Shumkonia mesophila: one gene and its partner. The protein of the gene in region 1 binds, or shares a complex with, the protein of each later gene. Links are inferred from orthologs where the notes say so. Each region holds a gene or a part of one and is shown on either strand. Other genes may lie near its edges.

Region 1 (5,619 bases):
GAAGCGCATCCGCCAGATCGAGCGTCGCACCGAGGTGAACCGCGCGCGGGTCAGCCGGATTCGCACGTTCGTCCGCAAGGTCGAGGAAGCGATTGCCAGCGGCAACAAGGAAGCGGCCGCGGGGACTCTTCGCGAGGTCCAGCCGGAGCTGATGCGTGGCGCCAAGTCGGGCCTTCTGCATCGCAATACGGTGGCCCGCCGCGTGTCGCGGCTGTCCCGCCGGATCAAGGCGATGACCGCCTGATCCACTCTCGAATCCAAGCAGGCCGCGACCCCCTGGGACGCGGCCTTTTTCGTGCCTGCGGGGTGCCGTTCGGGGACTCTGCAGGGTGGGGTGAGTCAAGCGAATTTTTTTCGACGTTCGCTTTTCGGTCTTATTGCATGACCGGAGGGTGGCCGGTACAGTGTCGGTCACCCCGATGGACTGGGAACCCTACAATTTATGGTGTTTTCAGTATTCAATTTGGGACGCGTCAGAATTTAAAGGTAAAATTACAGACAAAGCTGACGCAATATTAAGAGTTGCGGCAAGAATGTTTTTGCTTCATTAGAAGCAAGGTATGCTCCGGGAAGAAATTCAAAACGGGGCTCGTAAGAAATCGACAAAAGATTTCGCGAATACAACAGGGTCTTGAGGGGTGTGCCCGTTCGGCTGGGGTTCCGGTCTGAGGAGGAGCCGAAGGCTTGAAAGGGGGATAACCACCCGAATTCCTGGGGGCGTGGTGTTCCTCGAAAATGCTCGGCGGGGGGTTCCCTGCCGGGATGATGTTGGTGATTGCTTCGTCGTGGAGTTCGCTCTTCGCGGGTCGGGCGGGCGATGACGGTGGGGGCCGATAAGTCCGACGGCCACGACGACTGAGAGTTTGGGGGCACCTGAGGATGAACGACGGAATGGGGGAGATCCGATTGCATTCGCAATGGGAGGCGGTCTGCGGACGATTGCGCTCCGAGATCGGAGAAGCCGCGTATCAGAGCTGGTTGAAACCCATCACGGTGCGCGAAATGGCCGACGGCCAAGTGCGGCTGTCGGTGCCGACCCGGTTCATGCAGGACTGGATCGTCACCCACTACGCCGACCGGCTGTGCATGCTCTGGCAGGGGGAGAATCCGGGCATCCGCAGCGTCGACGTCGTGGTGCTGAGCGATCGCCCGGCGCGGGCGGTCGAGAAGCCCGCCGTCGTCGCGCCGTTGCCGACCGTCCCGACCGCCCGGCGCATGGGGTCGGCCGAGGAGGCGGTGGTCGACATCGGCGCGCCGCTGGACCCGCGCTTCACTTTTGAACGCTTCGTGGTCGGTAAGCCCAACGAGTTCGCCTACGCGGCGGCGCAGCGGGTGGCCGACGCCACCCAGGTGTCCTTCAACCCGCTGTTCCTCTATGGCGGGGTCGGGCTGGGCAAGACCCATCTGATGCACGCCATCGCCTGGCGCATCCGCCAGAGCGACCCCACCCGCAACGTCATCTATCTGTCGGCCGAGAAGTTCATGTACCGGTTCATCCGGGCGCTGCGCGAGCAGAACACGGTCGACTTCAAGGAGCAGTTCCGTTCGGTCGACGTGCTGATGATCGACGACGTCCAGTTCATCGCCGGCAAGGACTCGACGCAGGAGGAATTCTTCCACACCTTCAACGCGCTGGTCGACCAGGGCCGGCAGATCGTGCTGTCGGCCGACAAGTCGCCCTCCAACCTGGAGGGGATCGAGGAGCGCTTGAAGTCGCGCCTCAACTGCGGACTGGTCGCCGACATCCACGCCACCACCTACGAGCTGCGTCTCGGCATCCTGCAGTCGAAGGCTGACCAGCTGGGCGTCGAGGTCAAGCGCAACGTGCTGGAATTCCTCGCCCACAAGATCACCTCGAACGTCCGCGAACTGGAAGGGGCGCTGAACCGCATCGTCGCCCACGCCCAGCTGGTGGGCCGCCAGATCACGCTGGAGACCACGCAGGAGGTCCTGCACGACCTGCTGCGCGCCAACGACCGCCGGGTGACCATCGAGGAGATCCAGAAGCGGGTGGCCGAGCATTTCAACATCCGCATTTCCGACATGCACTCGGCCCGCCGCGCCCGTTCGGTGGCGAGGCCCCGTCAGGTCGCCATGTACCTGGCCAAACAGCTCACCACCCGCTCGCTGCCCGAAATCGGGCGCAAGTTCGGGGGGCGCGACCACACCACCGTCATGCATGCCGTGCGCAAGGTCGATGAGCTGCGCGAGAGGGATGCCGGATTCGCCGAGGACGTCGAGCTTCTGCGCCGCATGCTGGAGGGCTGAGCGGGCCCTGCGGCCCTTCCCGCGGCGGGTCCCGGAAGGGGCTGCCCGGGCGGTCGTGGGCGCGGTCGAATGTGCTTTTGATTCCAAGCACTTTTGTTATAATGGCCGCCCTCTGCGGGGGCCCTTCACGGTACTCTTCGGCGACCACCATGCGGGAACTGACGGGCGTCGGGATTCGCCCGTGGGGGGAAGGCCACACTTTGGATAAGTTGGTGCCATGAAACTGACCATCGAGCGTGCCGCTTTGCTGAAATCGCTGGGACACGTCCAAAGCGTGGTCGAGCGCCGCAACACCATTCCGATCCTGTCCAACGTCAAGGTCACGGCCAGGGACGGCCGGCTCAGCCTCAACGCCACCGACATGGATCTCGACATCGCCGAATCGGTCGCGGCCGAGGTGGCGACGCCGGGCGAAACCACGGCGCCGGCCCACACGCTCTATGAAATCGTGCGCAAGCTGCCGGAAGGCTCCCAGGTGGAGCTGGAAACCGCCGACGGCGACAGCCTGACGCTGCGCTCCGGTCGCTCGCGCTTCACGCTGTCGTGCCTGCCGACCGAGGACTTCCCGGTGATGGCGGGCGGCGACCTGCCCCAGGAATTCAAGCTGCCGGCGGCCGAGCTGCGCGGCCTGGTCGACCGCACGCGCTTCGCCATCTCCACCGAGGAGACGCGCTACTACCTGAACGGCATCTACCTGCATGCCAGCCAGCGCGACGGCGTCGACGTGCTGCGCGCGGTGGCCACCGACGGCCATCGCCTGGCCAGCGTGGAAATGCCGCTGCCCGAGGGGGCGACCGGCATGCCCGGCGTCATCGTGCCGCGCAAGACGGTGGCCGAGCTGCGCAAGCTGATCGACGAGACCGGCGAAGACATCGCGATCGCCCTGTCGGAGACCAAGATCCGCTTCTCCTTCGACGACGCGGTGCTGACCTCCAAGCTGATCGACGGTACCTTCCCCGACTACGAGCGGGTTATCCCGTCGGACAACAACAAGATCATGGAAGTGGACTGCAAGCAGTTCGCCGAGGCGGTGGACCGCGTGTCGGCGATCTCCACCGAGAAGTCGCGCGCGGTGAAGCTGGCGGTCGGCGGCGGCCATCTGGTGCTGTCGGCCAACAGCCCGGACAACGGCACCGCCAGCGAGGAGCTGGAGGTGGCCTACGCCGCGGATGCCATCGAAATCGGCTTCAATTCCCGCTACCTGCTCGACATCACCCAGCAGATCGAAGGGGACGCCGCGCAGTTCGTCATGTCCGATTCGGCCTCGCCCACCATCGTGCGCGAGGTCGGCGACGCCAGCGCTCTCTATGTGCTGATGCCCATGCGCGTCTAGGGGGGTGCGGCCCTGAGCGAATCGCGCGGTTTGGCAAGGGTCGGGTGCTCCGTCGGAGCGGCCGTGGCGGTGGCGAAATTTTCGGTGGCGCGTCTCGCGCTCACCGATTTCCGCTCCTACGGCCACCTGCGCCTGGAAACCGATGCCCGCCCGGTGGTGCTGACCGGGGCCAACGGCGCCGGCAAGACCAACCTGCTCGAGGCGCTGTCGTTCCTGGTGCCCGGCCGCGGCCTGCGCAACGCCAGGCTGGGCGAGGTGGCGCGCCGCGAGGCGGGCGAGCCGGAAGACGATTCGGGGCGGGCCTGGGCGGTTGCCGCCGGGGTGCGCGGCCCGCAGGGCGTCGTCGACCTCGGCACCGGGCGTGATGCCGCCGGCCTCGCCGCCGGCGGGCGCGAGCGCCGCGTCGTGCGCATCGACGGCGAGACGGTGCGCAGCCAGGCGGAACTCGCCCTGCATTTCGCCGCCGTCTGGCTGACGCCGCGCATGGACCGGCTGTTCTCGGAGGGCGGTTCGGCCCGCCGGCGCTTCGTCGATCGGCTGGTGTTCGGCTTCGACGCCGCCCACGCCGGCCGCGTCGCCGCCTACGAGCAGGCGCTGCGCGAACGGGCGCGGCTGCTGCGCGAGGCGGCCTCGGGACGGCGGACCGACGGCGCCTGGTTGAACGCGCTGGAGGACACCATGGCGACGCGCGGCGTTGCGGTGGCGGCGGCGCGCAAGGACATGGCGGCGCGCCTGGCCGCCTTCTGCGCCGAGTCGCCGGGGCCCTTCCCGGCCGCCGGCATCGGGCTCGCGGGCGCCGTCGAGGGGTGGCTGGACGACGGTCCGGCGCTGGCCGCCGAGGACCGTTTCCGCGCCGCGCTCGCCGCCGGGCGGGCCGCCGACGCCGACAGCGGAACCACCGGCGTGGGGCCGCACCGCAGCGATCTGGTGGTGCACGATGTCGCCACCGGGGTGGCGGCCGGCCAGTGCTCCACCGGCCAGCAGAAGGCGCTGCTCATCGCCATCGTCCTGGCGAGCGCGCGCATGCAGGCCCTGGAACGCGGCTCGGTGCCGCTGCTGCTGCTGGACGAGGTGGCGGCGCATCTGGATCAGCGGCGCCGGCAGGCGCTGTTCGAGGAATTGCTCGGCCTCGGGGCCCAGGTCTGGATGACCGGCACCGAGACCGAGGTGTTCCGGCCCCTGGCCGGCGAAGCGCAGTTTTTCCGCGTGGCCGACGCCCAAGTGGCGCCGGCGTCCTGAAAACGACCGGAAGATCAATGATGACCGACGAAACCAAGGAAACCTCTCCCGTCCCCGGCAACGTCTACGATGCCGAATCGATCAAGGTCCTGCGCGGCCTCGACGCGGTGCGCAAGCGGCCCGGCATGTACATCGGCGACACCGACGACGGTTCGGGGCTGCACCACATGGTCTACGAGGTGGTGGATAACGCCATCGACGAGGCCCTGGCCGGCTATTGCGACCGCGTCGACGTCACGCTGAACGGCGACGGCTCGGTCACCGTGCGCGACAACGGCCGCGGCATCCCCGTCGACCTGCACAAGGAGGAGGGCGTCTCGGCGGCCGAGGTCATCATGACCCAGCTCCATGCCGGCGGCAAATTCGACCAGAATTCCTACAAGGTGTCGGGCGGCCTGCACGGGGTCGGCGTCTCGGTGGTCAACGCGCTTTCCGAATGGCTGGAATTGCGCATCTGGCGCAACGGCAAGGAATACTTCGTGCGCTTCCGCCACGGCGAAACCGAGTCGCCGCTGAAGGAAGTCGGCGAGGCGCCTTCGAAAGCCGATGGCGGGACCTTTACCGGCTCGGAGATCACCTTCCTGCCGTCGACCGAAACCTTCACCATGACCGAATACGACTTCGCCACCCTGGAGCGGCGGCTGCGCGAGCTGGCCTTCCTCAACTCCGGCGTGGCGCTGGCGCTTACCGACGCCCGGCATGTCGACGACAAGAAGGTCGATCTCCACTACGAGGGCGGGCTCATGGCCTTCGTCGCCTATCTCGACCGTTCGCGCACC
Region 2 (4,412 bases), on another replicon or contig:
CCTTGGTGAACCAGAAGGCATCCACCAGTTCGCGGGGATTGACCGTGATGACGTCGGTGACGGCGACGGCGCGGTAGCCCAGCATCAGCGAAGCCGGGAACGGCCACGGCTGCGAGGCCCGATAGGTGACGTCGGCGACGGCGACGCCGGCTTCCTCCATCACTTCCCGGGCCACCGCCTCCTCCAGGCTTTCGCCGGGCTCGACGAAGCCGGCCAGCGTCGAATACATGCCGGGCAGGAACCCGGCCTTGTGGGCCAGCAGGCACGATCCGCCGCCGGGGCCGGGACGGGTGACCAGCATGATCACCGCCGGGTCGGTGCGCGGGAAATGCGGCTGGGCGCAGGCGGGGTTGGTGCATTTGCGCATGTGGCCGGCGTCGCTGGCCCGGGTCGGGCTGCCGCAGATGCCGCAAAAGCGGTGCCGGCGGTGCCAGTGCGCCATGCCGCGGGCATGGGCCAAGAGCGAGGCGTCGTGGGGGTCGATGGCCGCGGCCACCTGGCGCAGATCGGCAAACTGCGCCTCACCGCAGAGCGCGATGGCGTCTTGCTCCTCGAGGGCCGAAAGGTCGGCCGCGAAATAGGCGGTCTCGCCGTCGAGCCCCAGCAGGACGACCTCTGTCGCCCGCTCCAGAACGGCCTGCGCCGCCGCCCCGTCCCGCCAGCGCAGGCAGGGTTCCGTATCGACGCCGACCAGGTTGCGGTCGCGCCAGACCGGCAACACGCGGCACTTGGGATCGGCCAGCCGGGCGGCCACCCATTCGGCGTCGTCGCGCAGGGCGTCGACGCGGTCCAGCCGCGAGCCGGTGTAGAAAATGGTGCTTGTCATGGCGCGAAACCTTGCACACCCGGAATGTCGGCGCAATGGCCAGGCGAGGGCCATTGCCTTTTTGTCGTCCGCCCCGCAGAATTCCGGCCGATCGGCAGCCGTGGGGGGCGCCATGCGCGTGAAAGGGTTCGTGGCCGGCGGGGTGGTCGTCCTGCTCGGTGCCTGCCAGGCGGGCGACGTCGCGATGGAAACGCCGGCGGCGGCGGCCGTCGACTGGTCGCTGGCCGTCACCCGCACGCTGCGCATCCGCCAGGACGAATATGCCCCCCTCGTCATCACGCTGCGCCAGGGCCGTCCCTACGTGTTGAAGCTGGAAAACGCCGACGACGCGGCGCATGCCTTCAGCGCGCCGGACTTCTTCCAGGCCATCGCCGTCAAGTCACTGACGCCGGCCGAGCCGGCGGCCTCGCCGGGGGCGGCGCTGTCCTCGATCGGGCTGCCGCCCGGCCAGACGCGGGAACTGGCGTTCGTGCCCGTCAAGGACGGCCACTATTCCTTCGCCGACGGCTGGACCGGCCGCCTGCTCGGCGGCATCCTGGGCACCCGCGGGCTGATCGTCATCGAGGCGATCCGCCGGCCCTGAGGCGGTTGCGCATTCGGCCTTGCACGGGGTGCCCCCCCAACTGCTATAGTGCGCCCGGGAGGCTGGCAACGGACGGGCTCCTCGCCAACCCGGTCAGGTCCGGAAGGAAGCAGCCGTAACGAGTTTCGGCCCGGGTCGTTCGTCCAGTCTCCCACCTTTTTTCGCGCGGCTTTTTCCGTTGTCGCGAGCCACAGTCGATCCCGGCACCCGATGGACGATCAGCTGAACCCCGGACAGCCCGCTTCCCCCGCTTCCGCCGCCCCGGCCGCCGCGCAGGCGACGCCCTACCGGGTGCTGGCCCGCAAGTACCGGCCGACCACGTTTTCCGAGCTGATCGGCCAGGAGGCGATGGTCCGCACGCTGACCAACGCCATGAAGACCGGGCGCCTGGCGCATGCCTTCATCCTCACCGGCGTGCGCGGTATCGGCAAGACCACCACGGCCCGCCTGATCGCCCGCGCGCTCAACTGCGTCGGGCCCGACGGCACCGGCGGCCCGACCATCGATCCCTGCGGCGTCTGCGTCCATTGCAAGGCCATCGCCGAGGATCGCCACATGGACGTGATGGAGATGGACGCCGCCAGCCGCACCGGCGTCGACGACATCCGCGAGGTGATCGACGGCGTGCAGTATCGGCCGACCTCGGCGCGCACCAAGGTCTACATCATCGACGAAGTGCACATGCTGTCGAAGAACGCCTTCAACGCGCTGCTGAAGACGCTGGAAGAACCGCCCGCCCACGTCAAGTTCATCTTCGCCACCACCGAGGTGCGCAAGGTGCCGGTGACGGTGCTGTCGCGCTGCCAGCGCTTCGACCTGCGCCGTGTCGATTCCGGCACCCTGGCCGCCCACTTCGCCGGCATCGCCGAAAAGGAGGGCGTGACGGTGGCGCCCGGCGCCCTGCAATTGATCGCGCGCGCCGCCGACGGCAGCGTGCGAGATGGCTTGAGCCTGCTCGACCAGGCCATCGCCCATTGCGCCGGCGCCATCGGCGAGGACGAGGTCAGGACCATGATCGGGCTGGTCGACCGCACCCGCACCTTCGACCTGCTGGAGACGGCGATGCAGGGCGACGCGCGGGCCGGCCTCGACATCCTGGCCGATCTCTATGCCGGCGGCGCCGACCCGGCGGTGATCGTCGAGGACATGCTTGAACTCGTCCACTGGCTGACCCGCGTCAAACTGGTGCCGGCCGCGGCCGACGACCCGGGCATGCCCGAGGCCGAACGGGTGCGCGGCCGCGCCATGGCCGAGACGCTGTCGATGGCGGTGCTGACCCGGGCCTGGCAGATGCTGCTCAAGGGGCTATCCGAGGTGCGCCACGCACCCTCGCCCCTGCAGGCGGCCGAGATGGTGCTGGTGCGCCTGGTCTTCGCCGCCGACCTGCCAAGCCCGGCCGATGCGGTGGCTTCGTTGGCCGGCGGGGGCGCCGCTCCGGCGCGGACCGGCGGCGCGCCGTCCGGTGGCGGTGGCGGCTCTCCCGTGGCAGCGGCTTCGCAGGCGGCGCCGTCGATGCCCTCCGCCTCCGACCGGCCACGCGCCGCGGCGGTGGGGGGGCAGGCCAGCGCCGGACGGGATCCGCTGCCGCAGAGCGTTCTTGCGGCCGACCCCCAGAAGCCCGATCCGGCCACCTTCGCCGACGTCGTCGCGCTGACCCTGGCGGATCGCGAGATGATCCTGCACGCCAACCTGATGTCGAACCTGCACCTGGTGCGGTTCGAGCCGGGGCGCATCGAATTCCGTCCGGGCGAACACGCGCCGGGCGAACTGGCTCACGACCTGTCCCGGTTCCTCAACGCCCGCACGGCCAGGCGCTGGGTGGTCACGGTCTCGCGCGAGGCGGGGCAGCCGACGCTCCGCCAGCAGGAGGAAAAGGCCGAGGCCTCGCGCCGCTCGGAAGCGTCCCAGCATCCGCTGGTTCAGGCGGTCATGGAAACCTTCCCCGGGGCCGAGATCGAGGCGGTGCGCAACATGGGCGGCGCGGTCCCCCGCGGCGGCTTCGAGGCCGCCCTCGACGCCCCGGCCGAGCCGGACGCCGAGGAACCGGACTGATTAGAGCACGAAAGTGTTGTCCGAGGCCCGGCCCCAGGCCTCGAGGAAGCCCACGAGGTGGGGTCGCTCGTCGCCTTCGGCCTTGATCAGCTCCACCAGGTCGGCGACGGCGCGGTTGTAGCCGTCCAGGCCCAGCGTGCCGGTGTGCAGCTGGTGGCGCAAATAGACGAGGTAGGTGTTGAGGACGTCGGTCTCGCAGTAGTCGCGGATCTCCTTGATCCTTCCGCCATCGAAAAGATCGGCCACCCGGCTGCCCTCGATGCCGAACTTGCCGGGGAAGCCCATTACCGCGCACACCTCGTCGAGGCGGATGCGGGCCGAGGCCCCGAAGTCGGAGAGCACCTCCAGCAGGTCGCAATGCCAGTCGCTGGCGTAACGGCTGGTGTAGCTGTTCCACTTGTCGCCGGAGGCGTAAAGGAAGCGCGCCGCGATGCCGTGCTTCATCGCCCGGTATTTCAGCACCGGCAGGTCGAAGGTGCGCCCGTTGAACGACACCAGGCGCGGCTTGTGGCGCTCCACGAACTGGAAGAAGCCGGCGACCAGTTCCTTCTCGTCCGACTTCTCAGTGCCGCCCGAGCGCAACTCCTGGAGATAATAGGTCTCGCCGGCCCCGCTGCGCTCGATCTCGGCGCGCAGGAAGCTGATCGCCACCACCCGGTGGAACGGCTGGCGGGGAAAGGCGTTCCGGCCGTCGGTGATGGCCAGGTGGTAGCGCTCCAGTTCGGCGCGCCTCGCCGCCACGTCGCGATCCTCGAAGCCGGTCAGGTTCCCCACCGCCTCGGTGTCGGGCACGGTTTCGATGTCGAAGACGATGAGGTTCTGGTGCTGCATGACTTGGGTTCCCCGTCCTGTTATACACTGGGCCCGACGCATCGATAGCAGCCGGAGACGACGAATTCATGAAAAACCTCGGCGAGATGATGAGAAAAGCCCAGGAAATGCAGGCGCGCA

The links.
Region 2: the proteins of dnaN (region 1) and ODR01_RS21315 are in contact, whole or in part, in a cryo-EM structure (PDB 8GIZ), measured with the Escherichia coli proteins. The link is inferred for Shumkonia mesophila from one-to-one orthologs.

The regions. Positions count from the first base shown.
Region 1 is NZ_JAOTID010000001.1:409,245-414,863, reverse strand. What follows is about bases 1,688-4,543. They hold dnaN (DNA polymerase III subunit beta), read left to right. Parts: upstream 1,688-2,485; coding sequence 2,486-3,601; downstream 3,602-4,543. Other genes in these bases: recF (DNA replication/repair protein RecF), read left to right, coding at 3,665-4,543; dnaA (chromosomal replication initiator protein DnaA), read left to right, coding at 1,688-2,268. Outside these bases: rpsT (30S ribosomal protein S20), read left to right, coding at 1-244; more of dnaA, read left to right, coding at 892-1,687; more of recF, read left to right, coding at 4,544-4,840; gyrB (DNA topoisomerase (ATP-hydrolyzing) subunit B), read left to right, coding at 4,861-5,619. UniProt on the Escherichia coli protein: Confers DNA tethering and processivity to DNA polymerases and other proteins. Acts as a clamp, forming a ring around DNA (a reaction catalyzed by the clamp-loading complex) which diffuses in an ATP-independent manner freely and bidirectionally along dsDNA.
Region 2 is NZ_JAOTID010000016.1:92,006-96,417, reverse strand. Bases 1,115-4,040 are described here. They hold ODR01_RS21315 (DNA polymerase III subunit gamma/tau), read left to right. Parts: upstream 1,115-1,619; coding sequence 1,620-3,461; downstream 3,462-4,040. Other genes in these bases: ODR01_RS21310 (3'-5' exonuclease), read right to left, coding at 3,462-4,040; ODR01_RS21325 (cupredoxin domain-containing protein), read left to right, coding at 1,115-1,409. In the rest of the region: nudC (NAD(+) diphosphatase), read right to left, coding at 1-826; more of ODR01_RS21325, read left to right, coding at 939-1,114; more of ODR01_RS21310, read right to left, coding at 4,041-4,292; ODR01_RS21305 (YbaB/EbfC family nucleoid-associated protein), read left to right, coding at 4,361-4,412. UniProt on the Escherichia coli protein: Part of the beta sliding clamp loading complex, which hydrolyzes ATP to load the beta clamp onto primed DNA to form the DNA replication pre-initiation complex.